One region of the Gordonia sp. NPDC062954 genome, then DNA from elsewhere that is predicted to be linked to it. Evidence: predicted binding sites of a transcription regulator. Region 1 holds the regulator's gene; each other region holds the start of a gene.
The links. Region 1 encodes LexA, which represses DNA repair genes until DNA is damaged. Its sites were predicted from a motif close to CGAACANNTGTTCG; they were not measured.
Positions count from the first base shown of each region.

Region 2: the regulator LexA is predicted to act here: its motif matches at 1,656-1,669, upstream of ACIGKQ_RS07420 (DUF222 domain-containing protein).
Region 3: the regulator LexA is predicted to act here: its motif matches at 5,413-5,426, upstream of ACIGKQ_RS07660 (DUF222 domain-containing protein).

Region 1 covers NZ_JBITWL010000003.1:214,007-224,173, forward strand. The annotation lists gene ACIGKQ_RS05125 (DeoR/GlpR family DNA-binding transcription regulator) at 1-315, opposite strand, end outside; gene ACIGKQ_RS05130 (phosphoenolpyruvate--protein phosphotransferase) at 481-2,163, shown strand; gene lexA (transcriptional repressor LexA) at 2,183-2,959, opposite strand; gene ACIGKQ_RS05140 (LysM peptidoglycan-binding domain-containing protein) at 3,522-3,809, shown strand; gene nrdR (transcriptional regulator NrdR) at 3,913-4,425, shown strand; gene hrpA (ATP-dependent RNA helicase HrpA) at 4,418-8,329, opposite strand; gene ACIGKQ_RS05155 (aspartate aminotransferase family protein) at 8,439-9,668, shown strand; gene ACIGKQ_RS05160 (carboxymuconolactone decarboxylase family protein) at 9,821-10,167, opposite strand, start outside.
Region 2 covers NZ_JBITWL010000005.1:125,756-135,922, reverse strand. The annotation lists gene ACIGKQ_RS07425 (TetR/AcrR family transcriptional regulator) at 1-188, shown strand, start outside; gene ACIGKQ_RS07420 (DUF222 domain-containing protein) at 394-1,641, opposite strand; gene ACIGKQ_RS07415 (helix-turn-helix transcriptional regulator) at 1,884-3,029, opposite strand; gene ACIGKQ_RS07410 (FAD-binding oxidoreductase) at 3,137-4,522, opposite strand; gene ACIGKQ_RS07405 (RidA family protein) at 4,620-5,030, opposite strand; gene ACIGKQ_RS07400 (carbohydrate kinase family protein) at 5,140-6,045, opposite strand; gene ACIGKQ_RS07395 (class II aldolase/adducin family protein) at 6,042-6,743, opposite strand; gene ACIGKQ_RS07390 (DUF6891 domain-containing protein) at 6,900-7,565, shown strand; gene ACIGKQ_RS07385 (sigma-54-dependent Fis family transcriptional regulator) at 7,618-9,321, opposite strand; gene groL (chaperonin GroEL) at 9,601-10,167, opposite strand, start outside.
Region 3 covers NZ_JBITWL010000005.1:184,935-195,101, forward strand. The annotation lists gene ACIGKQ_RS07645 (CoA-acylating methylmalonate-semialdehyde dehydrogenase) at 1-1,164, shown strand, start outside; gene ACIGKQ_RS07650 (Gfo/Idh/MocA family oxidoreductase) at 1,255-2,271, opposite strand; gene ACIGKQ_RS07655 (sugar porter family MFS transporter) at 2,459-3,931, shown strand; gene ACIGKQ_RS07660 (DUF222 domain-containing protein) at 4,151-5,398, opposite strand; gene ACIGKQ_RS07665 (LysR family transcriptional regulator) at 5,686-6,588, opposite strand; gene ACIGKQ_RS07670 (MFS transporter) at 6,680-7,948, shown strand; gene ACIGKQ_RS07675 (fatty acid desaturase) at 7,991-9,190, opposite strand; gene ACIGKQ_RS07680 (fatty acid desaturase) at 9,260-10,167, opposite strand, start outside.

The DNA.
Region 1 (10,167 bases):
GGTGCCGGCGTCGATGAACACCGACCCGCCGTCGGGTGGGAGGAAGCGCGACGCGGCCGCACCGATCGCGAGCTTCTGGTCGGTGTGCGACATCAGGCGTTCGTCGATGCCCTGTTCGCCGACGACCGGCGTCGCGCCGGGACGTACGGCGCCACCATGGACGCGCTGGAGGTGTCCGTTGCGTTCCAGCACAGCGAGATCGCGGCGGACGGTCTCGCTCGTCACGTCGAACAACGAGGCCAAAGCGGTGACCGAGGCGCGGCCGTTGACCCGTACCTGGTTGGCGATCGCCTGCTGACGTTCTTCCGCGTACACGATGTCCTCGTCTGTTGATTTGATTGGCTTTGGATGTGGGTATATCTGTGTTTACGCCTGTTTATGTTGACAAGTCAAGGTTTTCTTGTAACTTGGATCACAACGGTGACCAGTGGATCGTGGCGGCACACCGTGGCCCAGCCCGTCGGACAAGTGAGGATCTCGGTGGAGCACACACACGTACTGAACGGAACGCCGGTCGTCGGCGGACACGCCTACGGGCCCGCGATCTGGCCGGGTGAGCGTCCGGTGTATGACCCGGCCGTCGCCGCCCCAGTCCTCGAGGACGAACGCGACGTGGAGATCAAGCGGTTCACCGACGCGGCGGCCGCGGTCGCGGGGAGGCTGCGGGAGCGGGCATCACACGCCTCGGGTGCCGCGGCGGAGGTGTTGTCGGCGACGGCGGGTCTCGCCGAGGACCGCGGGTGGACCGGCGCGGCCTCGAAACTCATCACGACAGGGACGCCAGCGCCGGCGGCAGCGGTCGCCGCGACCGACCAGTTCGCGGAGATGTTCACCAAGCTCGGCGGCCTCATGGCCGAGCGCGTCACGGATCTCAACGATGTCCGGGACCGCGTGGTCGCCGAACTACTGGGAGTCCCCGAACCCGGGGTTCCGGAACCCGCCGAACCGTCTGTGCTGTTGGCCGACGATCTTGCTCCGGCCGACACGGCGGGACTGGACCCGACAAAGGTCACCGCGCTGGTCACACGGCTGGGCGGCCCGACCAGTCACACCGCGATCATCGCGCGACAACTCGGGATTCCGTGTGTGGTGGCGGTATCCGGCCTCGGTGAGGTGGCCGCCGGGACGACGGTGCTGGTCGACGGTACCGCGGGCACCCTGGAGGTCGAGCCGGATCCCGACGACGCCGCCGCGCGCGTGGCCGAGAGCCGGCGGATGGCGGAATTGGTGGCGGCCTGGGCCGGACCGGGAGTGACCGCCGACGGGCGACCGATCGCGGTCCTCGCCAATGTCGCCGATGGCACGTCGGCCCGGTCGGCGACCTCCCACCCGGTAGAGGGTGTCGGCCTGTTCCGTACGGAGTTGGCGTTTCTCGACCGCGCGGACGAGCCCTCGGTGGAGGAGCAGACGCGGCTCTATCGCGAGGTGCTCGACGCCTTCGAGGGGCGCAAGGTGGTGATCCGGACCCTCGATGCGGGCTCCGACAAGCCGCTGAAGTTCGTCACGCAGATCGAGGAGACCAATCCGGCACTCGGCGTGCGTGGCAACCGGATCGTCGATGCTCATCCGGGCATCCGGGCGGCCCAGCTCGACGCGATCGCGGCAGCCGCCGACGGACATCAACCGACGCCGTGGGTGATGGCGCCGATGATCGCCTCGGCGACCGAGGCCGCGGAGTTCGCCGGGGAGGTACGCCGACGCGGACTGATCGCCGGTGTGATGATCGAGGTGCCGGCGGCAGCGATCCTCGCCGAATCGATCCTGGCGGAGGTCGACTTCGTGTCGATCGGAACCAACGACCTGACCCAGTACACGATGGCCGCCGACCGGATGTCGGCGGAGCTCGCCGCTCTCACCGATCCCTGGCAGCCCGCGGTGCTCACCCTTATCGCCGGCGTGGCGCGTGCCGGTCAGGCCGCCGACAAACCCGTCGGGGTCTGCGGCGAGGCGGCAGCCGATCCGTTGCTCGCGTGTGTGCTGGTCGGACTCGGGGTCACGTCCCTGTCGACTGCGCCCGCGGCCTCGGCCGCGGTCGGCGCCAGGCTTGCGGAGGTGACCGTCGAGCAATGTCGTGCGGCCGCCGAGGCTGCCCTGGCGACGGCCGAACCCGCCGCGGCGCGTGCTGCTGCGACTGCGGTGCTGGCCGGCGCAGTGGTCGGCTGAGCGGCCGGCCCGCTCGGGTTCAGACCCGGCGCATCACGGTGACGACCTTGCCGAGAATGGCGGCGTCATCGCCCGAGATCGGGTCGAACAGATCGTTGTGCGGCATCAGCCAGACGTGGCCGTCCTTGCGCTTGAAGGTCTTGACCGTGGCCTCGCCGTCGATCATCGCTGCCACGATGTCGCCGTTGTCGGCGACACTCTGCTGGCGTACGACCACCCAGTCGCCGTCGCATATCGCCGCGTCGATCATCGACTCGCCGACCACGCGGAGCAGGAACAGTGAGCCCTCACCGACGAGTTCGCGGGGCAGCGGGAACACGTCCTCGACGGCTTCCTCGGCGAGAATGGGTCCACCCGCGGCGATCCGGCCGAGGACCGGTACGAACGTCGGGGTGGGCAACTGCGCGCCATCGCCCGATGCGGCCGTACCGCCCGGTGGGATGTGCTGGTCGCCGTCTTGGATGTTGACCGCGCGTGGGCGGTTGTGGTCGCGCTTGAGTAGACCTTTGCGTTCCAGGGTCCGCAGCTGGTGGGCCACCGACGACGTCGAGGTGAGGCCGACGGCATCGCCGATCTCCCGGATGCTCGGCGGATATCCGCGCTCGCGGACCGAGGCGCGGATGTACTCGAGGACGCCTCGCTGACGAGGGGTCAGGCTAGCCTCGACGACTTCCGGATCGGCGACCGCGCTATCCGATGCCTCCGTATCGGCTCCGGTCGGCGCCTGCGCCTCGGGTTTCGGCTTGCTGCTGATCCCGCGGGACGCGCCGCGCCGCCCGCCGGCTTTGTCGCTCATCGGTCGAGTCCTTCCTGTCGCCGAAACCGGCAGTGGCCGATTACGGGTTGCCGGTCTGGATCGAAAAACTGCTGGTCTGTTCGGGGAGACTGCTCGGCTGGTTCGGAGCTGCTGTTCAGGGCCCATCCACGCACGTCACCATGTCGCCGACAGTAGCCGAACATTTTGACATGTTCAAACATGTGTTCGACGTGTGTCGAGACATTGTCGGACCCACGTGCTACAAATCGAACATGCGTTCTCTCGAACACATGAGCGACGTGCGTTCGAGAGGCGCCCGAGGTTCGATCCGACTCGTTCCCAGGAGGACACGATGAGCACAGCGACCCTTCATCGGCAGACGCAGTACGCACCGGCTGCGTCCCCGATGCACCCGGCATCCGGGCGCCCTGCAGACGTCCCGACGCGCGACAGAGTCCCGGCCGGGCATGTCTCCCGACCGCGGCGGCGGGGGCGATATGACTCCACTGGGCCCACGAGGCGTCGACCGGGCGGGTCCGGTGCCCCCGCGGCACGGGTGTCGGGGACGAGTTGTGCGTCGCCGGGAGTCGACCGTAGGTTCGTGCGTCGACGCGCGACGGTCGCAGCCGTGGTGCTCGGTGGGGCGCTCGCGGTGCTGGTGTGGGCGGTCGCCATCGTCGGCTCCAACTATGCCGCGTCGGTGCAACCGAGCCCTACCGGGACCGAGGTGGTCCACGTGCGGCAGGGTGATTCGTTGAGCTCCATCGCCGATCGCATCGCGCCGGATGTGCCACGCCAGGCCGTCATCGAGCAGATCGTCGAACGCAACAAACTCGCCGGCTCCGGCCTGCGGGTGGGGCAGGCTTTGATCGCACCCGCATACAGCTGAGGGCCTGACGGTATCCTCGATGGCACAGGGTCCGGCCGGGAACCGGCACGGCGTGACGGGTGACCGGTACGCCGGTGTGTCCAGAGACGTGCGTGAGGACGACATGCGCTGCCCGTTTTGCAAGAACGAAGACACCAAGGTCATCGACTCGCGTGTCGCCGACGAGGGGCAGGCGATCCGACGGCGCCGTTCGTGTGCGGAGTGCGGTCGCCGATTCTCCACCGTCGAGAGTGCCGTGCTGTCGGTCGCCAAACGCAACGGGGTCACCGAGCCGTTCAGTCGGGAGAAGGTGATGCGCGGGGTTCGTCGGGCCTGCCAGGGCCGAGACGTCGCCGAGGACGCGCTCGCCAAGTTGGCCCAGCAGGTCGAGGATGCGGTCCGCGCATCGGGATCGGCCGAGATTCCCAGCAATGAGGTGGGGTTGGCGATCCTCGGTCCGCTGCGTGATCTCGACGAGGTGGCCTATCTGCGCTTCGCCTCGGTCTACCGGTCATTCGACTCGCTGGAGGACTTTCAGCGAGAGATCGACGACCTGCAGGGCAATCTCACCCACCGCTCCGAGGCCGATTCCGGGGTGGTTGATGAGCGGGTCAGCGTCACCGACGGTCTCAGCTGAACTGATCGAGGGCGCGGATCGCCCGCTTCTCCGAGATCGGCCGTGCGGTGCCCAACCGCTGCGCGAACAGTCCCACCCGCAGTTCCTCGACAAGCCAGTGCGCGTGTTCGTCGAACGCATCCCGGCGCGCCGCAGCGAGGTGCGTTGCACGCTGATTCCAATGCGTCACAACACGATCGATGGATGCCAGGGCGGTACTGTCGCGGCCGGCAGCTGCGGGCAACTCCGTGAGGCGAACGGTCGCGGCCTCGAGGTAGCGCGGCACATGGACAAGGCGGTCGTGCGGGGTCGCGACGACGAATCCGTCGAAGACCAGATTGTCCAACTGCTCGGCGACGTCATCGGCGGCCACCGAGCCGCTGAGCCGGTCCATCTGCGCGCGCAGTGGGGCCACGCGGCGGAGCACGTCAACGCTCAGGGTGAAGTAATCGGGAGCCTGTTGCGCCACCCGGGGGCGCAGATCGTCGCGGAGTCGCCGGAATTCGGTCGCCGATCGCACGGCACGAAGGTTCCGGTCTGCCGCGAGGTCGCGGATGGCGCGTCGGGTGCAGTCGCCCACGAGATGTTCGACATCGCGGTAGGGGCTCTGACTCATCGCCAACCGACCGGCGGCATCAAGGGTCGCGGTGATCTTGCGGGTCAGCGGTGGGATGGTCAGGTCGAGGAGTGCCACCACCGCTGCGCTGTGACGGCGGTCGCGTTCGGCCTCGGTGCTCGGCTCGACTCGGGTCACCCCAACCGTCCGGCCGGCTGCGTCACGAACAGCGTCGAGTCCCACATAATGGGTTATCTGCTGTCCGGCAACAGTTGTCGTCACCGTGGGCGGTAGCTCGCCGATGCCGGTGGCGGTCCAGTCCGTGACGACCTCGACGGGCCGGGCGGCCTCGTGCGACCCGTCGAACTCCTGCTTCAGCCGGTGCAGCGACTTCCCGGTCGTGAGCACGGTGCCGTCACGGTCGACCACGGCAAAATTCATCGTGAGGTGGGGTGGAATCCGCTCGGGTGCGAAGTCGTCGGGAGACACCGTCATGGTCGTGATCGTCGACAGTTCGCGGGCGAGGCCGGCGACGAGGGGCTCGGCGCGCGGTGTCAATCGGGACAACGCGAGATCGGCGAAACGCTGCGCCGGCGCCATCGACTTGCGTAGCGACTTGGGGAGTGACCGGACGAGTTCGGTCGCGAGCTCGCTGCGCAGGCCCGGAACCGACCAGTCGAAGCCTGCCGGCCGCACATGGTCGAGCAGCGGCCGCGGGATCACCACGGTGACACCGTCATCGGGCGCACCCGGTTCGAACCGGTACCGCAGCTCGAGGCGGGTTTCGCCCTGCTGCCAGGCGCCGGGGAAGTCGGTGTCGGCGACAGCGACGTCGGTGGCCACATCCTCCGGGCGGAGATCGAGCAGGTCTGGCTGCGCGCGCCGGGCCTTCTTCCACCAGCTGTCAAAATGTCGGGCCGAGACGACCTCGTCACCGATACGCGCGTCGTAGAAGTCGAACAGTTGCTGTTCGCTGATCACCACATCGCGACGCCGTGCACGGTGTTCCACATCGGCCGCGGCCTCGAGCAGAGCACGGTTGTTGTGGAAGAACGTGTGCTCGGTGCGCCAGTCACCCTCGACGAGGGCGTGACGGATGAACATCTCTCGTGCGGTCGGTGGATCAATGGGCCCGAACTGCACCCGGCGTCGTGCCACCAGCGGGACGCCATAGAGCGTCACCCGCTCGTAGGCCAACGCGGCGCCACGTTTCGCCGACCAGTGCGGCTCGCTGTAGCTGCGGCGAACCAGATCTCCGGCGAGTTGCTCGACCCACAGCGGATCGATCGCCGCCACCGTGTGCGCGAACAGCCGGGAGGTCTCCACGAGCTCGGCGGCCATCAGGAACGCGGGCGGCTTCCGGGCCAGCGCCGAACCCGGGAAGATCGCCATGGTGGTGTTGCGTGCGCCCAGGTATTCGCGTGAATCACCCTGCCGCACGGCTATGTTGCCCAGCAGGCCGGCCAAGATGGCGCGGTGGATGGCATCGGCATCGCGTTCGGTTGCCGGAACAGACCAGTCGAGGTCGGTCACCACCCGGGTCAGCTGTCGATGCAGTTCCTGCCATTCCCGGATCCGCAGAAAGTGAAGGAACTCGCGTTCGCAGAGTCTCCGGAACTGATTCCCGGACAGCTCTTTGCGGCGCTCGGTCAGATACGACCAGAGCTCGAGGTGGGCCAGGAACTCCGAGCCCGGCACGGCGAACCGCCGGTGAGCGGCGTCGGCTGCCTCGCGCTGGTCGGCAGGGCGCTCGCGCACATCAGGAATCGACAGCGCCGCGGCGATGACCAGAACATGGTCGAGGCACCCGCCGTCACGCGCCGCGATGAGCATGCGGGCCAGTCGTGGATCCACCGGGATGCGGGCCATCTGGCGGCCGACCTGGGTGAGCACGGGTTCGTGGTCGTCGCGTTGCGTCTCGTGTATTGCGCCGAGCTCGGTGAGCACGGCCATGCCGTCGCGGATTGCGCGAGCGTCCGGGGGTTGGACGAACGGGAACTGCGAGACGTCGCCGATGCGCAAGGAGGCCATCTGCAGGATGACCGCGGCGAGGTTTGTGCGCAGGATCTCCGGATCGGTGAACGCGGCGCGGGCGTCGAAATCCTCCTCCGCGTAGAGCCGGATGCACACGCCCGGCGCCACGCGGCCGCACCGTCCCGCACGCTGGCGGGCACTGGCCTGTGAGATCGCTTCCACCGGAAGTCGGTTCACCTTGGACCGGGTGGAGTAGCGGGAGATTCGCGCGGTGCCGGGGTCGATCACGTAGCGGATGCCCGGGACGGTCAACGAGGTCTCGGCGACATTGGTGGCAAGCACGATGCGGTGTCCCGACGACGGCACGAACACCCGTTGCTGATCGGCGATGGACAGACGGGCGAACAGGGGCACGATCTCGGCCCCGGCCGAGGCACGATGCCGCAGTGCATCGGCCGTCTCGCGGATGTCACGTTCGGTCGGCAGGAACACCAGGATGTCGCCGCTGCGCCGACCGGCCCACAACTCGCCGACCGCGGCGTCGATCGCCTGTGCCTGATCGAGGTCGCGATGGTCACTGTCCGGGTCGCGTGCGTCACCGAACGGCCGATAGCGGACCTCCACGGGGTAGGTCCGACCGGACACCTCGAGAATCGGCACCTCTGCGCCGTCGACGGCGTCCGCGAAATGCCGGGCGAACCGATCCGGCTCGATCGTGGCAGAGGTGATGATCACCTTGAGGTCACGGCGTCGGGGCAGTAGCCGGCGGAGGTAGCCGAGGATGAAATCGATGTTCAGACTGCGTTCGTGGGCCTCGTCGATGATCAGCGTGTCGTAGCTGCGCAGCAACGGGTCGCCGGCGATCTCGCGGAGCAGGATGCCGTCGGTCATGACCTTGACCATGGTGTCGGCGCCGGCACGGTCGGTGAAGCGCACGGAGTAGCCGATCGCGTCGCCGATCTGCGACGCGGTTTCGTCGGCGATGCGACGCGCTACCGAACTCGCCGCGATCCGGCGAGGTTGGGTGTGCCCGATCGCGCCGCGCACTCCACGGCCGAGTTCCAGACAGATCTTGGGAAGCTGCGTCGTCTTACCCGAACCGGTCTCGCCCGCCACGACCACCACCTGATGCTCGGCGATGGCGCCGGCGATGGCGGAGCGCGCCTCGGATATGGGCAGTTCGGGCGGGAACTCGAGTAGCGGGAGCGATGCGCGCCGTCGGTCCACACGTGATTGTGCCGAAGCCACGTCCGCGGCGAGCCGCTGCCAAGCCGTGGCCCCGGGATGGCGCCCGAGCTTGTCGATCCGGCGGCGCAGCCGGTGTGCATCGACGATGGTCAGTTCATCGAGCGTGTCGAGCAGCGCGCGGCGGTCTGCGGAAGTCGGTGCGGACATGATGCATACAGGATATGGGGTGGCCACGAGTGGGGGCGCGCACGTCCGCATCATCGGCGCCGGACGACCTGCGTCCTCCGGCGATGCCGACGACCGGCATGATTGAGCCATGGCAGGCTCACTTTGGCATGGATTCGCCGACATGGGATCGGTCACCGCGAACGGACCGTTCGTGGTGACCCGCGGAAGCGGTACCCGGATCTGGGACGGACAGGGACGCGAGTACCTCGACGCGACCGCCGGTCTGTGGTTCACCAACATCGGCCATGGGCGCACCGAGGTCGCTGACGCCGTGGCCGACCAGCTGGGCCGGCTCGCGCATTACTCCGGCTTCGGTGACCTCACCGCGGACGTGACCGCCGAGCTCGCCGAACGGTTGGCCGGGATCGCTCCGGTAGCCGGTAGCAAGATCTTCTTCACCTCCGGTGGCAGCGATTCGGTGGACACCGCGGCCAAACTGGCCCGGCGGTACTGGCACGAGGTGGGCAAGCCGGAGAAGAACATCGTCGTCGGCCGCACCAAGGCCTACCACGGAATGCACGTCGCCGGAACCGCGCTCGCCGGAATCGGGGTGAACCGCGAGGGCTACGGGGAGCTGATGGCGGATGCGGAGACCGTGGAGTGGGACAACGCCAAGAGCCTGCTCGGTCTGATCGAGCGAGTCGGGGCGGAGCGGGTCGCGGCGTTCTTCTGTGAGCCGATCATCGGTGCCGGCGGGATCTATCTGCCGCCGGAGGGATATCTCGCCGAGGTACGCCAGATCTGCCGCGATCACGATGTGTTGTTCGTCGCCGACGAGGTGGTCACCGGTTTCGGCCGCATCGGTGGGCAGTCATGGTTCGCCTCGTCGCGATTCGATCTGGCGCCGGACATGATGACCACCGCGAAGGGGTTGACGTCGGGGTACGTCCCAATGGGGGCGGTGTTCATCGCACCGCATGTTGCCGAGCCCTTCTACGCCGGCGGTACCTGGTGGCGGCACGGCTACACCTACGGCGGGCACGCCGGTGCCGCGGCGGCAGCGATGGCCAACCTCGACATCATCGAACGCGAAGGTTTGCTGGCGGAGGCTGCGCGGCTGGAGGCGGATCTGGCCGCGCTGTTGAGCCCGTTGGCGCAGTTGGACGCCGTCGCCGAAGTGCGGACCGGGTTGGGTGCGGTCACCGCGGTGCAGCTCGCCGATCCGGCGCAGGCGCTGCCGATGGTGGGCCGGTTGCGCGAGCACGGTGTGAGCGGGCGGGCCGCGGGTCAGGGCGCCTTGCAGATCTCCCCGGCCTTCGTCATGACCACCGACGAGGTCGGTGAACTGGCCGAGCGGATGCGCGCGGCGTTGTCCTGAGCTGCCACGCGCATCAGCGAAACAGCGCGCCGACGAGCACGGCACAAACCAGTACGGCACAGACCAGTACGGCACAGACCAGTACGGCACAGACGAACAGCAGGCCCGGCCACCCGCGAGGGCGACCGGGCCTGCTGCGATGGCGAGGGGAGTCAGACCCCGGTCAGGACCTGTGTGGTCGTAAGGGCCTGCGCCACGCCCTCGATGGTTGCGGCGACCTTCACGGCCTCCCAGACCTGCTCCTTGGTCAGCCCGGCCTTGCGTACCACGTCGGCGTGGGCGCTGGTGCAGTCGTGACAGCCGTTGATGGTTGAGACCGCCAGGCTCCACAGCTCGAAATCTGCCTTCTCGACGCCTGGGTTGCCGATGATGTTCATCCGCAGGCCCATCCGGACTCCGGCGTAATCGTCGTCGAGGAAACTCTTGGCCCGGTAGGCGACGTTGTTCATGCCCATGATCGATGCGGCGCCGAGCGCCGCGTTGTACGCCTCCGCCGAAA
Region 2 (10,167 bases), on a different contig from region 1:
TGCTGGCCGCGATCGTGCATCGCGGGATCGACTCCGGTGAGTTCACCGTTACCGCGGCGGACGATGTAGTGCTGGCCCTGTCGTCGTTGTGTGTCGACGTGTGCCGGTGGTTCCCGTCGCGCACTCACCAGGATCCGGTGGAGCTCGGTGCAGCCTACGGGGAGCTTGCGGTCCGTATGGTGCGGTGATCGCCACGCGCATACGGTTTTCGGGCAATGTGGCCGCCGGCGCAAGGTGTCGCGTACCGCGCACCACCCTGGTTGGCGTGCAACTGTGGTGGCCGTCGGGTACGCGACACCGTTGCGGCGCCGTTGTTTCACGCTATGGAGTTTTCAAGGGACGGTTGCGGTCCCGACCGGGGTCGGGTGCGTGGGAAGACTGTGACTGCGTCGCTCAGGCGGCGGCGGGTAGGTTGTCGAGGTTGAGGGTGCGTCGGTTGTAGGCCGGTATCGGCCGACGTGTCGGGTCGACAGCGACGGGTGGGAGGAGCCAGGGATGTCGGTCGTGGCCCATGATCACTTCCCACCCGTTGTGGTGGATGTCGGCATGGCACGACGGGCACAGCAAACATCCGTTGTCCAACACCGTGATTCCACCATCAGCCCAATGCACGAGGTGATGGCCCTGGCAGCGGGAGGCCGCCACGCCGCATTTGATGCAACACTCGTCGCGTTTGTGCAACGCTTTACGGAGATGGGCTGGGAACAGGCGTTTGTCTTTACTCATCTCCATCGGCACCGCCTCACCGTCGACGATCGCGACGGTCGCGGTGCTGTCACAGGTCAGGGTGCGCAGCATGGCTTCGGTGAGTGAGCCCATGAATGGTAGTTCGGCCAGATCCGGGGTATCGGCGGGCACCGACACCAATATTTGGTGACGGGGTGCCGAGGCCGCATCGCCACTGCGGGCAGCGATATCCAAGAGCGCTTCGAGGGCGTCGGCATGCCGGCGTTCGGGGCTGCGGGCATCCGGTGAGCCGTCAGGTTCGGGGCGGGGTGCCGCCAACTCTTCCATCGCAGCCGAGAACTTCTCGCCGACTTCGGTGTTGAGGTCGGCGCGCACTTGCAGGCGTCCGTCACCGTCGACATCGTGGACGAGCGTGTTGAGGTTGCGGTCCTCGGATGCCGGTAGCCCACCGGTGTCGGCGGCGGCCTGGTTGCCCAGACGACGCGCGCGTTTACCGATGTCGGCGGGCGTGGCGCCGGAAAAGAAGTGCGCGAGAAGTTCGGTCACGATGTTTAGACGCGCTACATCGTCGATCGGTTCCGCCGATCTTTTCCCGACATGATCGACCCCTTTACCCACCGCGTCCACATGTTCGGCCGAGATCGCCCCATCGGCGGCATGCGCGCCCAGAGTGGGGAGCTGCTCACGGGCGGTGGCGATACGGATCAGACGGGACGCCACCGCCGGTGCCAGGCCCATCACGATCAACAACTCACTCAACTTGCGGCCGTGGTCGCGGGCCACACCGAGGCGGTCCAGATGGCCGACCACCGTCGCGGCGTGATGGTCGATCAGATTACGCAACGTGACCAGAGCGGTCATCGCATCAAACGCTGCCCGACCCGACATGTCGTCGGCAAAGCACAGCTCACGCAGTGAATCAGTAATGGATGTGAGATCCCCCGAAGTTCTCATGATTCCAAGGTAATCGAAAGAATGTTCGACGTCAAGGAAGTCCTGTTGAGAATTATTCTGCGACAGAACGTTTGGATGGGTGCGCAGTGAAAAAAGCTGGTTTCATTGGACTTTGGTAAACAGGAGTCACAGGAGTTACGCGTTGTGGGTAGAAATCACCGCGAGAAGACAATTCGCCTGAACGTGCGGCAAGTTCGGCTGGATAAGCACTCGACGGCATCAACCACTGACGGCACCGTCGGTCACATCAGCTCCGATGGGCCGGCGGAGTAAGACCCCGATGGCAGCAGCGGATCGTTCATCCGGGGTGCGTATTGGTCGAAATAGACGCGCGCGATCAGTTCGCGGCGGCTGCGCACGCCCGCCTTGTCGAAGATCGACTTGAGATGGTCCTGGACGGTATAGGCGGATACGTGCAGCGTTGTGGCGATGTCCTTGGTTGCGACCCCCTGCAGCACCATCTGGGTGACGTCGCGCTCGCGGGACGTGAGGCCGAAGGCGGCCACCACGAGTGGCACGATCTCCGGCGGCCGTGCCTCCTCGATGGTGACCACCACCTCGCCTACGCGATCGACGGTGCTCGACAAGGGCGAGGCGTGCACGACAAGCCACATGCCCGATGCGCCGCGTACCCGCAGCCTCGGTGGGACATCGGATTCGCCCCGCCCGTACCGGCGTGCGGCGCTCACCAGGCCGGTGATCACCGACGTCGCGGCACCACTGTTCGCCCCGGACAGCAGATCGGCCACCCGCTCCTCGGCGCCGGCGCTCATCTGGATCATCTGATTGGAACTGTCGACGATGAGTACGCAGGGTCCTGAGGGCGTCGTCTGCGGCTCCGCGACGATGCTCGCGAGCAAACCCGTGCGGACGCCCCGGGCGAGCGGCTGGGACAACGTCCGCAGGAATTCGATCTCGCTCGGGATGAACGGCTGCTCGTCGAGCTCGCGGAAGAAGGCGATGCCACCCCACACCTGGTCGCCGTCACGCAGGATGAGCCGCGCTTCGTCGGTGAAGTCATAGTGCGGCCGCATGAACTCGTGCATGCGGGGTGAATCCTGGGTTCGGCCCGCCGTCAGGTCGTGCATGCCGACGGCATCGACACCGGCGCGGGCGAGCTGCCGAAACGACGAACACTCCGGTGCCCCGTACTCCCGCAGTCCCCACTCGTCGTCGTGCTCGTTGCGCCCCAACAGGTTTCCGTACTTGCGGGTGCTGGTCAGCAGCAGAGTGTTGGGATCCACGGTCGCCATACACGCCGCCGCGTGCGGTACGGCGCGAATCAGCGAACCGATCGCCTCACCGAGAAAGTCGCCGACGTCGAGACCGGCGCGGGCGAGTACGTCGACATCACTGCGAACGCGCTCGGCAGTCAGACTCGTCGTCATGAAAAGATTCTCCGTTTTCGCAGGTCATCTGTCTATCCCAGAAATTTGGGGGAATTCGGACAGCCCGCGGCGAGGGTGCGCGGTGCACCCTCGCCGTCAGTGTGTGATCAGCCGATCCGGGTGAACATCCCCGCGGGGTCGTGGCGGCGTCGGATCTCCTCGAGTCGCGACCAGTCGGCGGCTGTCCAGAGTGTGGACAGCTCGGCGGCCGGGGTCTGGCCCGCGAAGTTGAGCAGACCGTCGCTCGCCCATGGGGAGAGGGCGCCGTTGACGGCGGCGACGTGGGCGCCGGCCTGATCGCCCAGCGGTCCCGCGGGTACCCCGATCGCCATCACGCAATAGCGGGCCGCGCGCCCGGTCACCGCGTTGGGCACGCCCTGCGGTGAGGCGAGCGCACCGCCGAGCAGTCGGATCTCGACAATGGCCAGCGGACTCGCGACCTGCGGTCCGGCGACGGCCAACACCGCGTCGACGGCCTCGGCCGGTAGATCACGGATACCGCATCCGCGCTCGACGCTCGGGAGCGGACCGGGCGGGTCCATGTGCACCGCGTCGAGGGCAGCCGTCGGCAGGACGTCGACGTTGCTCAACAACACTGGTCCGGCGGACATCATCGGCGCCAGCATCTGCGCACCCACGGCGGGATCGCCGGTGTAGGTGAAACGCACGTGCACGACAGTTTGTCCCTGCAGCGGTGGCGGCAGATTCGGATCCGGTGGGAGCCGCACGATGGCCACCGACGATCCGGCGGTGTCCGGCAGGGTGGGCGCCCAGTCGCGCCACGCGTGCAGCACCTGCTCGGCCGCATCGCCGGCGAAGAAGACACCACCTCCGTAGATGGTGGCCAGATCGATCAGGTCGAGTTCGATCGCGGTGACGATGCCGCACCCGTCGCGGCCCCCGAGCAGTGCCCAGAACAGGTCGGAACCCGCACCCGCGTCGACCGTCCGGATGACACCGTCGGCGGTCACCAGTTCGATACGTCGTACCCGGTCGGCGGCGAAGCCGAATTGCCGTCCCAGCGGGCTGAGTCCACCACCGAGCGTGTAGCCGACGATGCCCACCGATGACGACGACCCGACCAGCCCGGTCAGCCCGTGCGGTGCCGTTGCGGCAGCGAGATCGCGCCACCGGACCCCGGCGGCGACCCGGGCGGTCTTGGCCGCGGCGTCGACCTGGATGTCGGTCATGCGGGAGGTGGTGATGGTCAGGTGGCCACGGCCGGAGATGACGGGCCCGTGTCCGGTGGCCCGGACGCCCACACGCAGTCCGTTGGCGCGGGCATAGCGCACTGCCTCGGCGACGTCGGCCGGCGACGTCGCGCCCACGACGACGGCCGGCGCGGGTGTGGCGGCCGCGTTGAAACCGGCCAGTTCGGTGGGGTAGTCGGCGTCGTCGGGGGTGAGCACCGGGCCGGCGACGGCCGCGTCGAGTTCTGTGACGTCGAGGGGACCGGCGGGCGGGATGTGTTCTTCGGGGGTGGTGATGGACATGGTTTCTCCTTGGATGAATCGGTGTGCGTTGATGAATTACGTTGGGGGACCGTGGTTGCGGTGAGAGGGCCGCACAACGGGATTGGGACGACGAAACTCAGCGCCCCGCCTGCACCGCGATCTCGACGGCGAGACCGGGTAGCGCGAGGGCGGTGACCCCGACCAGGGCGGCCGGCGGGGTGGCGCCGTGTACGTCGAGTCGTTCGGTGAGCGCCTCATACGCGGCCAGGGTGGCTGCGACGTCGGTGGTGTAGATGGTCATCATGAAGACGTCGGCGAGGGTCATCTGCGCCGAAGCGAGGATCTCTTCGATGTGGTGGACCGCAAGCGACAGTTGGGCCGCCACGTCGCCCTCGTGCACGACGGTGCCATCGTCGGCGACAGAAGCCTGCCCGGCAATGCTCAGCACTTGGCTGGGGGCAGGTCGCAACTGGGCGTGGTCGAAGCGGAACGGGGCGTTCCAGGTCGTCGGGTTGATGGCAACGATGGTGTCGGTTGGTGTGTTCATGGTTATGAGCCTGGCTCGTCGCCGCCACGTTGCCCATCCCGATCAACCGGGGAATCGCGCACCCAGAAACCTGGGGGTCGGTCATCCGACCGACCCCCAGGTCACCGACTCAGCGCTCGCGCGACACGGTGTCCCACGACATCTCGCCGTGGTCCGAACCCAATCCTGTTGCCACGATTCCGGCCACCGCGCAACCGATCTCGGCCGACTCGAGTAGGGAGAGTCCGTGTACGCGCGCGGCGAGGAAACCGGCCGAGAAAGCGTCGCCGCAGCCGCTCGTGTCCACGACGTCGACATCGTGTGCGGCTGCGTGGTCGGTGGTCTCGGCGGTAACCACATAGGCGCCGTCTGCGCCGGCGGTCGGTGCCACGGTTGCGACGCCGCGATCGATCAGCCGGCGACAGGCGGCCACCAGATCGCTCTCGCCGGTCAGTCCACGTATCTGATCGTCGTTGGGCAACAGGTAGTCGAGGTGGGGCAGCACCGGTTCGAGCCAGGCGAGGACACCCGGATCGCCGTCGGTGAGGATGTCGGCGGACACGGTGACACCGGTTGCGCGGATGTCGGCGAGCAGCGGCGCCAGCTCCGGCGGGTTGAGCAGTTCGGGAGCACCTACGTGGACGTGATCGACCGTGGTCAGCAGGTCGCGAGGTGCATCGGGAAGGGGGTAGGCGAGGTTGGCGCCCGGAACATGCAGCGCCGGCCGGTCACCGTTGCTGCGAATGGGCAGCACGCTCATCGAGGTCGGCTGGGCGACGGCCACCAGGTGGTCGGTGTGCACGCCGAACCGTCCGAGCATCATCCTCAGCATGCCGGCGGGGTCGTCGTCGCCGACCGCGCCTACGGTGTGGACCTCGACGCCCAGTTTGGCCAGGGTGATCGCGGTGCCGCCGGCCGGGCCCGCCGCCGACATCCGGATACTCTGCACCAGCACGGCACCCTGACCGTCCGGGATCTCGTCGACCGGTTGTGCCAGCACGTCGAGAACATGCGCGCCGAGCGTCGCTATCCTCATGTCTTCCTCCCGGGAAATGGTGAGTACTGTCGTTGCAGCGCCGTGGCGATCACCTCGACGACCTCGTCGGAGGTAAGGGATGCCGGCGTCGCCACCGCAGCCGAACGCAGGTAGATGTCGGCCAGCCAATCGACGAGTTCGATACGCTCGCAGGCCATGTCGATGTCATCGCCATAGGCGACCGATCCGTGGTTGCGCATCAGCGCCGCAGTCCGGTCGATTAACGCGGCGGCCACCGCGTCGCCGAGTGCCTCGCTGCCGAAGACCGCGTAGGCGGCCACCCGGACCGACCCGCCGGTCAACGCCGCCGTGTAGTGGACCACCGGCAACTCGTCGACGATGTTGGCCACCGCGATCGACGCCACCGGGTGGGCATGGGCGACCGCGCGTGCCGTTGTGCGCCGGTAGATGTCGAGGTGGATTCGCAGTTCCGACGTCGGGCGGTGGACGGTGTCCTCGACGACCGTACCGTCGAGATCGACGAGGACCATGTGGTCGGCGGTGACGTCGGCCAATCGGCAGCCCGACGGCGTCAAGATCACGGTGTCGCCACACCGGATCGACAGGTTGCCACCGGTACCGTGTGTCATCCCGGTCCGGTGCAGCCGGTGCGCTGCAGCGGCCAAGGCGGTGCGTTCGTCTACGAAGGACAGCGGCCCGGACGGGTCGTGGCCGGAGGATGCATCGCTGGGGGACACGTCGGTGAGCGTACGCGACCGGTGTCGGTCGAACAGCCGAAGTCGTGGTGGCGACGAGTGCTCGGCGGTCCTTCGAACGAACGAAACCCCGTCGAGCCGGAACCCCGACGCCTGCCGGTGCGTCCAAACTTCGTGGGGATCGACGATGGGAGCGTGATGCGGGGAGAACGTCTCACCGATCTACGACAGCTGATCAGGTCGCGACTGGCGCCGGGGTTCACCGACCTCGAAGAGGTCGAGTCCGACGCGCGCGATTGGGCCGAGGACAACGGTGCGTCGGCCGACGAGGTGACCGCCGAGGTACGACGAATGTGGGTCGCCCGACGTGCGGACGAGGCTGCGTGGAACGACACCGGTGACTTCGGCCGGTTGAGTGCCGCGTTCGGCGAACTCGATGCCGCAGGCGTCCTGGCCCGGATGAACTTCGCCTGCTGCGCGCGCTGTGCGACTGCGCTCATCGACGCCGAACGCACCCCGGCGCCCGAGCGCGACGACTGGTACAAGTTTCGTGAGTGGGCCTATGTCTTCTTCGCCGAGGCCGACGCAGGCCACATCGCCGACGACGACCCTGTTCTGTCCCTGTCCTACAGCGGTTTCCGGCCGCACGAATCCGTATCGGAATCGGTACTGGATGCGATGTCGGACGGCGACACCGACGCCGAACACCTCGCCTACGAGCAGACCGAGACGATGTTGGCCGAACAGATCGTCGCAGTGCTGCGCAGCCACGACCTCGAGGTGATCTGGTCGGGCGGACATCATGACCGGATCGATGTGCGGATCGGTGCCTGGCGCAAGCCGTTGCCGGGTGCGCCCGAGTAGGCAGAGCGCCGGGTGCGCACAGCGGTGGGTGGTGCCACCGCCATCCGAGCTGTCACACGTCGATGCCGAATTCCTTGATCTTGCGGTAGATCGTGGCGCGTGAGATACCCAGCGCGGCAGCGGCGGCCGGTTTGTGCCCACCGTTTTCCTCTAGGCTTCGGATGATCGCGTCGCGTTCCATGGCCTCGATCCGGGTGAGCGTGTGTCGACTGAGGGCGCGGCACGTCGGCGGAAGCTGGTTCACGTCGATGACACCGGATCGTTGGTGGGTGACGATCTGGCGCAGGATCTGCCGGAGTTCGGCGACGTTTCCGGGCCAGCTGTACTTGGTGAGCTGACGCATGGCCGCCGACGACACCGTCAGCTCGCGCCCGCGGGTGAGTTGCCGCAGCAGCGCCGGGATCAGGTCGTGCAGATCTTCGATGCGATGGCGCAGTGGCGGGATGGGCACCGTGTGGGTGAAGAACGGGAGCAGGATGGCCGCGGCATCCGCGTCGTGCAGTGCATCGACGGTCACATCGCCGACTGTCACCCCCACCCAGCCGGCCCCTTCGCGGCCCTGCAGCATGTCGGCGATCGTGGCCAACGTGTCGCCGTCGAGCGTGTCGATGTCGCGCAGTATCACGCTGAAGTCGTCCCGGTCGAGTTCGCTGTCGAGGGCGTCGAGGGACTCCGGTATCTGGAGATCGGCCGCCGCAAACACCCGAACGTTGCCCCGGGTCAGGGCGGCTCCGGCGCGCAGCACAGTGGATCGTCCGGTGCCGGTCTCGCCGGACACGGCGAGCCAGTCACCCGCGCGGAGGTAGCGGACCACCCGATCACAGGACTGATGCCACGACGAACTACGCCCCACGACGCCGGGCAACGCCGAGCCGCGGCGCCGGGTCATGGGCGGTTCTGTGTGTTTGCCGGTATCGATCAGGTGCACGTGGAAGATGGCCATTCCCGCTGTTTCATCCCAGAACTCTGGGATCGGTGAGAGTCGCGCGACCCGCCCGCTGGCCATCGTGCCGACCCGGCGCGATGCCGTGGTGTCGAGCGTCTGATCGACGGCGTGCTCGAGCAGCGAGATCTGATCTTGGGGATCGATGGCCAGCCGCAACCGCCGATTCATCAGCACGACCTCGCCCGCGATGGCCAACACCATCATCTGCGGTGCACGTCGACAGGTGGTCAGGTATGCGTTCAGCAGCCGCGACTCGCGTTCGCTCGCCTGGGACAGCATCCGCTGTTCGATCTGTGCCGTCGCCGACTTCGCGAGCGACAGCAACAACGGGCCGCCGTCGTCGGCGAGTCCGGTGAGATCGAGCGCACCCACACACGTCCCGGACACGGGGTGCACGATCGGCACCCCTGCGCAGGACAGGTCGGCGAGGACCCCGGCGTAATGCTCGGAGCCGCGGACCAGGGTGGCCTGCCGATTCTCCAGTGCGGTCCCGATCCCGTTGGTGCCGGCGTGTTCCTCGCGGTAGCTGTAGCCGGGGGCCAGACTCACCTCGTCGAGCCTGCGCTCGAGCGGCCGATGTGCCGTGGCCCGCGACAGCACGACCCCATCCGCGGAGGTCAGGATGATGCTGACCGGTTCGGCGGACAGGTCGTCGGCGAGCTGTCGGATGACTGGACGGGCCGCGCTGACCAGCGGACTCTCCAGGTTGGGTTCGCGCACGAACGGTAGTTCCAGACGATCGGCGTGCACGTTGAAGTCACGCGATCGGCGCCACGACGTCGAGATGCTCTCGCGTACCCCGACCGGCATGTTGTCGTCGGACAGGAATCGCTCCCGTGCCGCAGCGACCGCGGTCGGTGGTTTCGGTGATGTCGGCTGAAATCCCACAGACAAACAAACTCCTCTGTGATGTGGACCGCGCTGTGATGCGGATCTCACACCGGTTCGAGTCTAACGTCTCGCGCACCGCACAGAACCTGGTTATGCGGTCATCCTGGCGAGGAGGGCCGGCCGCGATCAACGCCGCGAACGCACTCGTCCGGATCGCGGCCGGCCCAGTTCAGGGGAGGCCCGCGCGGGGCCCGCCGGTCAGTAGATGTTCGACGGCCGCACCATCCCTTCGGCCAGGTCGCCGAAGCCGGGCGCATCGATCGCGCCGGGATGGGTGAGCACCTCCTCCACCACTGCGGTCTCGGTGGTGATCAACAGCGCCGCGATGGATGCGGCGCTCTCCAGTGCTGCCCGCGTCACCTTGCACGGGTCGATCACACCTTCGTCGAACATGTCGCCGTACCCACCGGTCAGCGCGTTGAAGCCGTGCCCGATGGGCAGTCCGGTCACTACACGCACCACCTCGTCCCCGTCGAATCCGGCGTTCATGGCGATCCAGCGCAGCGGTTCGGCGAGTGAGCGCCGCACCACGTCGATGCCGACCGCTTCGTCGGCGACCGCTTCGGCACCCACCGGGTCGCCATCGGTGGTCAATGCCTCCAGCGCGCGATGGGCTTGGGCGAGGGCCGTGCCGCCGCCGGACACGATGCCTGCCTCCACGGCTGCTCGCGTCGCGGCCAGTGCGTCCTCGACGCGGAGCATGCGTTCCTTGAGTTCGACGCTGGTGACGCCGCCGACCCGGATGACGGCCACCCGGCCGGTCAG
Region 3 (10,167 bases), on a different contig from region 1:
GAGTTCGCCTGCGGTATACCGCATCTGCTCAAGGGCGGCTACACCGAGAACGCCTCGACCAAGGTCGACGTGCACTCGGTGCGCCAACCGCTGGGGCCTGTCGGCATCATCAGTCCGTTCAACTTCCCGGCGATGGTGCCGATGTGGTTCTTCCCGGTGGCCATCGCCGCCGGCAACACCGTGGTGCTCAAACCGTCGGAGAAGGACCCCACTGCCGCGATCTGGCTCGCCGAACTCTGGAAAGAGGCCGGTCTACCCGACGGCGTGTTCAACGTCTTGCAGGGCGACAAGACCGCGGTCGACGAACTGCTCACCAACAAGGCGATCAAGTCGATCAGCTTTGTCGGGTCCACCCCGATCGCCGAGTACGTCTACTCCACCGGCACCGCGGCCGGCAAGCGCGTGCAGGCTCTCGGCGGAGCCAAGAACCACGCCATCATCCTGCCCGACGCCGACCTCGACCTCGCGGCCGACGCCATGGTCAATGCCGGTTTCGGCTCCGCCGGTGAACGCTGCATGGCGATCTCGGTGGCCGTGGCCGTCGGCGACGTCGCCGATGACCTCGTCGACAAGATCGCCGAACGTGCCAAGACCATCAAGACCGGCGACGGCACCCGCAACTCCGACATGGGCCCGCTGGTCACGAAGGTTCACCGGGACAAGGTCGCCTCCTATGTCGACGCCGGCGAACAAGCCGGCGCCACCGTCGTCCTTGACGGCCGCACCGTAGATCCCGACGGTGCAGCCGACGGCTTCTGGTTGGGGCCGACCCTATTCGACAACGTCACCCCCGACATGAGCATCTACACCGACGAGATCTTCGGACCTGTTCTGTCGGTGGTGCGCGTCGACTCCTACGACGAGGCGTTGGAGTTGATCAACTCCAACCCGTACGGCAATGGCACCGCCATCTTCACCAACGATGGTGGCGCTGCCCGACGCTTCCAGAACGAGGTCGAGGTCGGCATGGTCGGCATCAACGTGCCCATCCCGGTCCCGATGGCCTACTACAGCTTCGGCGGGTGGAAGGCGTCGCTCTTCGGCGACACCCACGCCCACGGCACCGAAGGCGTCCACTTCTTCACCCGAGCCAAGGCCATCACCACCCGTTGGCTCGACCCGAGTCACGGCGGACTGAATCTCGGCTTCCCCCAGAATGCCTGAGGCACAGTACGACTGATACGGCCCGCAGCCGACGTTGCCGTGTGACTCACCCCCTCGTGAGTCACACGGCAACTGGGCGTTGACGACCTGTCAAAGTCGGACGGTGTCACCCGTTTCGGAGCTGCGGCGCGCGGCGTCGAGTACGTCGAGCACGGCAATCCCCTCCGACGCCGGTACCGGCTGCGGACCTCTGCCGTCAACGGCGGCGGCGAACTGCCGGTAGTACTCGTCGTAGCGACCCTGTGCCGACGGAATCGTCATCGACCCCTTTGCCGTCGACAGCACGCCGAGGCGATCCTGGCGTTCGTAGCCCCAGGAGTCCAGGTTGTCGGCCGGCCGCAGACCTTGCTTGATCTGATCGGTCTGCACATCTGTGCCGTCGCTGACGTAGCTCCCCGCAGACCCGTAGATACGCCACTGACGTGCCGCCACGTGATTGATCTTGCTGGCACTCACCGTCGAGTGAACACCGCTCAGATGGTTCAACGAGACCGCGAATCCGCAGTCGGTACGACCCTCGGGCTGATCCACGACATCCAGATGCCCGTACACCGTGGCCGCAGGACCGAACAACGTCAGCATCTGGTCGACGAGGTGCGCACCGAGGTCGCGAAGCAGTCCCCCACTCGGGCCGGCATCGAGACTTCCGGGTTCGTCGAGATCGAACCGCGACTCGCAGCGCCAGATATCCCCCAGGCTCGGTAGCACTTCGGCGACTGTCGCGATGTCGGTGTCCCAGCGGCGGTTGTGGAAGACGCTGAGCAGGACGCCCGCCGACTCGGCTGCCGTCGCCAGTTCGCGCCCACTTGCGGCATTTGGCGCGAAGGGTTTGTCCGCGATGACGTGCACTCCTCGGGCCACCGCCTCGAGCACCAGATCGCGGCGGGTGTCCGGAGGCGTGGTGATGGTGACCGCGTCGACCCCGGAATCGAGCAAAGCCGAGAGTGAATCGAAGGTCGGGACACCCGGCAGATCCCCACTGACCTCGCGGCACCGTTCGGGGCTACGCGTGACCACACCTGCCAGTTCAATCTCGGGCACCGCCGCGATATATGGCGCGTGAAAGAGTCGTCCACCCGCTCCGTAGCCCACCAATCCCAGCTTCATTCGACCCTCCATCATGTCCGGACAAATATCAGGGCCAACCGTATCTATCCCGCACCATGAGGATCAATACCTTTATCAACGGAAAACCTTTGACCGTTTGTTAGGACATAGTCGAGATATGGGTTACGATCGCTTGTGACCGCCATCACGAGCGCCGGTCGACTGTAACGCAATAGAGGAGCCCCCCATGTCCACCACCGACAGTTCGGACCTGGTCAACGAGCGAAAAGCCCTGCCACCGCTGGGCACCGGCGCCTTCCGCAGGCGCCTGCACGCAGTGGCACTGATCGCGACCCTCGGCGGTCTGCTGTTCGGCTACGACACCGGCGTCATCAATGGCGCACTCGAGCCGATGAAAGAAGATCTCGGACTCACCGCATTCACCGAGGGTGTGGTCACGAGCTCGTTGCTGTTCGCCGCGGCGTTCGGAGCCATGATCGGCGGCCGCCTCTCCGATGCATGGGGACGCCGTAAAGCCATCATGCTGCTCGCCGTTCTGTTCTTGATCGGCGCGTTGACCTGTGTCGTCGCCCCAGGCTTCGGGGTGATGGTATTCGGCCGTATCGTTTTGGGCTTGGCTGTCGGTGCGGCCTCAACGGTGGTGCCGGTCTACCTCGCCGAACTGGCACCCTACGAGATCCGCGGGTCACTTGCGGGCCGCAACGAGGTCATGATCGTCGTCGGCCAGCTCGCCGCTTTCGTCGTCAACGCGATCATCGGCAATATCTGGGGCGAGCACGACGGGGTCTGGCGCATCATGCTCGCGGTGGCCGCACTCCCCGCGATCTGCCTGATGGTCGGGATGATGCGGGTACCCGAGTCACCGCGATGGCTGATCGCCCAGGACCGCCGCGACGAGGCGCTGAAAGTTCTGTCGACCATCCGCACGCAACAGCGCGCACAGGCCGAGGTCGACATGATCAGCGAGATCCACGACATGGAGAAGGACCGTGTGCGCGGCAGCTGGTCCTCCATCCGGGACAGTCGCTGGGTGCGTCGCATCATCCTGGTCGGTATCGGATTGGGCGTGGCCCAACAGCTCACCGGCATCAACTCGATCATGTACTACGGCCAGTCGGTCCTGAAGGAAGCCGGGTTCGAGTCGAACGCGGCACTCATCGCCAACATCGCGCCCGGTGTCATCGCCGTGGCCGGTTCGATCACGGCACTCTGGCTGGCCCAGCACATGAACCGCCGGACCACATTGATCATCGGCTACAGCCTCACCACCGTCTGTCATTTCCTCATCGGTATCGCGTCGATCATGTTGCCCGTCGGTAACCCGTTGCGGCCCTATGTGATCCTGATTCTGGTTGTGCTGTTCGTGGGTTCGATGCAGACATTTCTGAATGTCGCCACTTGGGTCCTGCTGTCGGAGATCTTCCCGTTGCAGATCCGCGGTTTGGCCATCGGCATCTCGGTATTCTGCCTCTGGATGGCCAACGCCTTCCTGGGGTTGTTCTTCCCCACGCTGGTCGAAGCCATCGGCATCACCGGAACGTTCTTCATGTTCGGCGTCGTCGGCATTTTCGCGATCATCTTCGTCTACACCCAGGCTCCCGAAACCCGCGGGCGCACATTGGAAGAGGTGGAAGATGACGTGACCACCGGCGCAATCTACACCCACCACCTCCGGGCCAAGTCCGCTCCGCACAGCTGAGCCGGGCGAGCGTAGACCGCCGACGGGATGCCGGCTTGCGGTGTCGCGTACCGCGCACCACCCTGGTTGGCGTGCAACTGTGGTGGCCGTCGGGTACGCGACACCGTTGCGGCGCCGTTGTTTCACGCTATGGAGTTTTCAAGGGACGGTTGCGGTCCCGACCGGGGTCGGGTGCGTGGGAAGACGTGGCTGCGTGACCTACTCGCCAGTCAGCGTGGCTCAGGCGGCGGCGGGTAGGTTGTCGAGGTTGAGGGTGCGTCGGTTGTAGGCCGGTATCGGCCGACGTGTCGGGTCGACAGCGGCGGGTGGGATGAGCCAGGGATGTCGGTCGTGACCCATGATCACCTCCCAACCGTTGTGGTGGATGTCGGCATGACACGACGGGCACAGCAAACATCCGTTGTCCAACACCGTGATTCCACCATCAGCCCAATGGACAATATGGTGGCCCTGGCAGCGAGTGGCCGCCACGCCGCATTTGATGCAACACTCGTCGCGTTTGTGCAACGCTTTACGGAGATGGGCTGGGAACAGGCGTTTGTCTTTACTCATCTCCATCGGCACCGCCTCACCGTCGACGATCGCGACGGTCGCGGTGCTGTCACAGGTCAGGGTGCGCAGCATGGCTTCGGTGAGTGAGCCCATGAATGGTAGTTCGGCCAGATCCGGGGTATCGGCGGGCACCGACACCAATATTTGGTGACGGGGTGCCGAGGCCGCATCGCCACTGCGGGCAGCGATATCCAGCAACGCTTCGAGGGCGTCGGCATGCCGGCGTTCGGGGCTGCGGGCATCCGGTGAGCCGTCAGGTTCGGGGCGGGGTGCCGCCAACTCTTCCATCGCAGCCGAGAACTTCTCGCCGACTTCGGTGTTGAGGTCGGCGCGCACCTGCAGCCGTCCGTCACCGTCGACATCGTGGGTGAGCGCATTGAGGTTGCGGTCCTCGGATGCCGGTAGCCCACCGGTGTCGGCGGCCACCTGGTTGCCCAGACGACGCGCACGTTTACCGATGTCGGCGGGCGTGGCGCCGGAAAAGAAGTGCGCGAGAAGTTCGGTCACGATACTTAGACGCGCTACATCGTCGATCGGTTCCGCCGATCTTTTCCCGACATGATCGACCCCTTTACCCACCGCGTCCACATGTTCGGCCGAGATCGCCCCATCGGCGGCATGCGCGCCCAGAGTGGGGAGCTGCTCACGGGCGGTGGCGATACGGATCAGACGGGACGCCACCGCCGGTGCCAGGCCCATCACGATCAACAACTCACTCAACTTGCGGCCGTGGTCGCGGGCCACACCGAGGCGGTCCAGATGGCCGACCACCGTCGCGGCGTGATGGTCGATCAGATTACGCAACGTGACCAGAGCGGTCATCGCATCAAACGCTGCACGCCCCGACATATCGGCGCCCAAGTGCAGGTCACGAACAGAATCAGTGATGGTGGTGAGATCCCCCGAAGCTCCCATGACTCCACTATGGTCGAACACCAGTTCGATGTCAAGGAGTTTCTTGAAAATAGTGCAGAAGATTTTTCTGCGGGCGGGGGTGGTTTCGATACGCGGCGGGCTCGCAAGCTCGCACGCCGCTACTCAACCAGCGACAGGAGGGGCGTCACGTAGGACGGGCGCCGCTACTCAACCAGCGACAGGGTCGGCGGGCTCGTACGGCGTTACTCAACCAGCGACGAAGGGCAGGCTGGGGAACACGTCCGGCGTCTTCGGAATTGGGGTGGCGAAGCCTGATCTGGATGCGTTCACGGCGGCATTTGCGTGATGCTCCGGAGCGGGCGTGCCAACTCCAGCACGGTTTCCAACACCGACCGCGCGGCCTGCGACGGTACCCGAGTCGACGAGTACGCGATGGCGATGTCCCACATCAGCGCGGTGTCCGAACACGGCAGTATCGCCGCACCGGACTGCATCCGGGCCACACTTAACGGAACGAGCGTCACGCCGAACCCCTTGACGGCCAGACTCATTCCGAAGAACTGATCGGCCACCTCGATCACGGTCCGGCGGTTCGGGATCTCCCGATCGACGACGGCCCGAGTCCCCCATCCCGGCGGGTAGTCGATCATCCGTTCCTCGGCGAGATCGGCAGTGGTGAATGATCCTCGTTGCGCCAACCGATGATCGCCTGCACACACCAAGACCAACGGCTCCTGCGCCAGCCTGTGCACGGCCAACCCCGGAAGCCGATCGGGATACGAACCCAGAAAGGCCAGATCCAGGGTGCCGGCGCGTACGCCGACGATGTTGCCCGCGGTGCCGCGCGGGTTCTGCCGCATCGCGATGGTGATTCCGGGATGGCGACGGTGGATCTCGGCGAACGCCTCGGCCAAGTCGATCGCGACGACGTTGACGAGTGCACCCACGGCCACCTCACCGCGGATGTCACCACGCACACCGTCGACCGCGTCGAAGACATCAGCGCGTGCCCGCAATGCCGCGCGTGCCGGACCGACCACCGCCCGGCCCGTCTCGGTGAGCACCAGCACCGTCGGGGTCCGGTCGAAAAGCCGATCCCCCACCTCTCGCTCCAACTTCGCCACCCCGGTCGACACCGCCGACTGCACGACGTTGAGCGATCGGGCGGCCGCGGTGAACGTGCCCTGGTCGACGCACGCGAGGAAGTACTCCAGATGTCTCAGTTCCACTGATGAATCCTCCCGCGTCCATCTCGATTTGCGATGTATACATCAGAATCTATCGCTTTTCATGAGACCGGTGCCGCACGATGATGAAAACATGTCCGCGACCGCCACCACACCTGCAACCACTACGCGATTGAGCCGAATCGTGGTGTTCCTGTTCGCGGTTACCGCCGGGTCATCGGCCGGGTGTCTCTATTACCTGCAGCCACTGCTGCATGAGATCAGCATCGACCTGTCCGTCTCGACGGCCACCGCAGGCCTGGTCGTGGCCATCACCCAGATCGGTTACCTGATCGGTCTCGCCCTGGTGGTGCCGTTGGGTGACTTCGTCAATCGACGGCGATTGGTGACGGGTCTGCTCGCGGTCTCATCTCTGGCTCTCGTAGGTGCCGGCCTGATGCCCGGGTACGCGGGCCTGTTGGTGATGGTCTTCGTCGTCGGGGTGTCGGCGTCAGCGGCGCAGGTCGTGGTGCCGTGGGCGGCCGCCATCGCCGGACCGGGAGAACGTGGCACGGTCGTCGGGCACGTGATGAGTGGCCTGCTCATCGGCATCCTGCTGTCCCGCGTACTGAGCGGCATCGTCGCCGAGGTCGGCGGATGGCGAGCAATCCTGTTCGTCGCCGCGGCATTGCAGCTGACGATGGCCGCCGCGGTCGGATTCCGTGCACCGACTGGGCCCGCCGAGGCGACGGATACCTCGGCGCACTATCTGCAGGTGCTGCGCTCGATTCTCACCCTGGTGCGGCAGCAGGAAGTGCTGAGGCACCGAATGTTGCTGGGCGGTTTGAACATGGCCGCTTTCAGCGCGATGTGGACGGCCATCGCGTTCCTGCTCGCCGGCGGCGGCGCGTCGGGTTACAACTACTCGGAGGCCGTTATCGGACTGTTCGGTCTCGCCGGCGTCGCAGGTGCACTGGCCGCGCCGGTGGTGGGCACGATCGCCGATCGCGGCTACCTCCGGCACACCCAGTACGCCGTCTGGGCCGTGCAGATCCTGAGTTGGCTGCTGCTGTGGGCAGGTGGCCACAACGTGATCGTCCTCGTAATCGCGCTACTGGTGTTCGATTTCGGCGTACAAGGGGTGCAGTTGGCCAATCAGACAGGGGTGTACTCGCTCGACGACACTGCCCGGTCGCGGCTGACGACCGCCTACATGGTGTCCTACTTTGCCGGCGGCGTGATCGGGTCGTCGGTGGGTGCATGGGCCTATCAGGTCGGCGGATGGTCGCTCGTGTGCGAGCTCGGGATCGGCTCTGCGATCATCGGTTTCGTCGCCTGGACGGTGTACGCGCGGTCTGAGCGCAACCACCCGGTGCAAGGGGTGTCGGCGCATGCGCGGCTGCGGGGGTTGGCCTGCCGCTGATCGAGTAGCCACCGAGCCGCTAGGCGAGGCGGCGTATCGAGATCACCTACGCGACAGCTTGTTGCGCTTCAAATCAGCGATGGCGGACTTGAGCCCCCGGGTACGCGCCATACCCGCGAAGCGACGTTCGGACGCGGTTTCGGGGGCGTCGTCGGCGGTGTCGCGCAGGAATCGGTCGGGCAGCGCCAGTTTGTTGATCGTGCGCAACGTCTTCATGTACTGCACGAACAGCGACCCGGTGGTGTACGGCAGGTCGTACTTGTCGCACAAGGCACGCACGCGTTCGGCGATCTCGGCATAGCGGTTGCTGGGCAGGTCCGGATAGAGATGGTGCTCGATCTGGTAGCACAGGTTGCCGCTCATGAATGCCATCGCCGGTCCGGCGTTGAAGTTGGCGGTGCCGAGCATCTGCCGCAGGTACCACTGCCCCGGCGTCTCGTCGTCGAGCGATTCGGTGGTGAATTTCTCTGCGCCGTCCGGGAAATGGCCACAGAAGATCACCACATACGCCCACAGGTTGCGAATGACGTTCGCGCTGAGATTCGCGGTTAGCGTGTGCCGCGCATTCGGTCCGGTGAGTACCGGGAACAGGACATAGTCCTTGGCGACTTGCCGACCGATCTTCCGCAGGAACAACGTGATCTGCGGGATCGCCTCCTCCTTGGACTTCTTTCCCGCGATGACGTCCTTGAGCGCCAGATCGTGCAGCCCGATACCCCATTCGAAACTCAGCGCCAGCAACACGTTGAACAGCGGCTGGAAGGCGCGGCGCGGTTCCCAGGGCTCGTCCCGGGTGACCCGCAGGATCTTGTAGCCCACGTCGTCGTCCATGCCGACAACGTTGGTGTACTTGTGATGGATGTAGTTGTGCGAGTGCTTCCAGTGCGGGGACGCGCACACCATGTCCCACTCCCACGTGGCGGAGTGGACCTCGGGATCGTTCATCCAATCCCATTGCCCGTGCATCACATTGTGCCCGAGCTCCATGTTCTCGATGATCTTCGACAGGGCCAGCGACCCGGTGCCCAGCCACCACAGCGAACGCTTGTGGCTGCCGAACAATGCGACTCGCCCCACCACTTCGAGTGCTCGGTGCGCGACAATGGTGCGCCGCAGATAGCGGACATCGCGAAGCCCCCGATCGGCTTCGATCTCGCGTCGAAGCGCATCGAGTTCTGCGCCGAGCGCCTCGACGTCCGCGTCGGTCAGATGGGCATACTCATTGATGTCGGTGATGGCCATTGGTCCCCATTATGCCTGCGCAGCCGCGCCGACCGCACGCCCGACCCCACGCGGTCGGGCGCGTTGGGCTCACGCTGCCCGGCGTTGCGGGGTCGACGTCGCAACGCTCGACACCGAACGGTCGCGCCGCCGACCACGCTTGCGCAGTGCAGCGATGGCGGTGCGTAAACCGCTGCGACGTCCACTGACCGGATCGACCGTGCCCTGCAGGCGTGCACCATCGGCCAACTCTGCCTTGAAACGCCACTCGGACGCCGTCTCCGGCGCGTCATCGGCGGTTGCCGACAGATACTTGTTCGGCAACGACAGCTTGGCGATCGTCCGCCAGGCCTTCGCGTATTGCACGGGAAGTGAACCGGTGGTGTAGGGCAGATCGTATTTCGCACAGAGCGCCTGCACGCGCACCGAGATCTCCGGCAGTCGGTTGCTCGGCAGGTCGGGGAAGATGTGGTGTTCGATCTGGTAGGAGAGGTTGCCACTCATGAAGGCGAGCACCGGACCGGAGCGAAAGTTGGCGCTGCCCAACATCTGCCGCAGATACCACTCCGCCTGGGTTTCGCTGTCGACGTCCTGCTTGGTGAACTTCTCCGCACCATCGGGGAAATGGCCGCAGAAAATGACCGCGTTGGTCCAGACATTGCGGATCACGTTGGCCAGGGCATTCGCCGACGCCGCCTTGCCGAAGGCACGGGCGTAGCCGGTGCGATGTCCCGTCGCCGCGCTCACCATCGCCGGATACACGGCGTAGTCCTTGGCGATCTGCTTGCCGACCTTCTTGCCGACATCGGCGAGGTCACGCTGGAATTGTTCCTTGGCCTCGGGCGTCCGACGCTTCTTGCCCAGCTCGAGATGCTGCACGGCGACGCCCCACTCGAACAGCAGTGCGAGGATCGTGTTGTATGCGAGGTTGCCCAGGTAGAAGGGTCGCCACCGCTGATCGCGGGTGACGCGGAGCAGGCCGTAACCCACATCGTCGT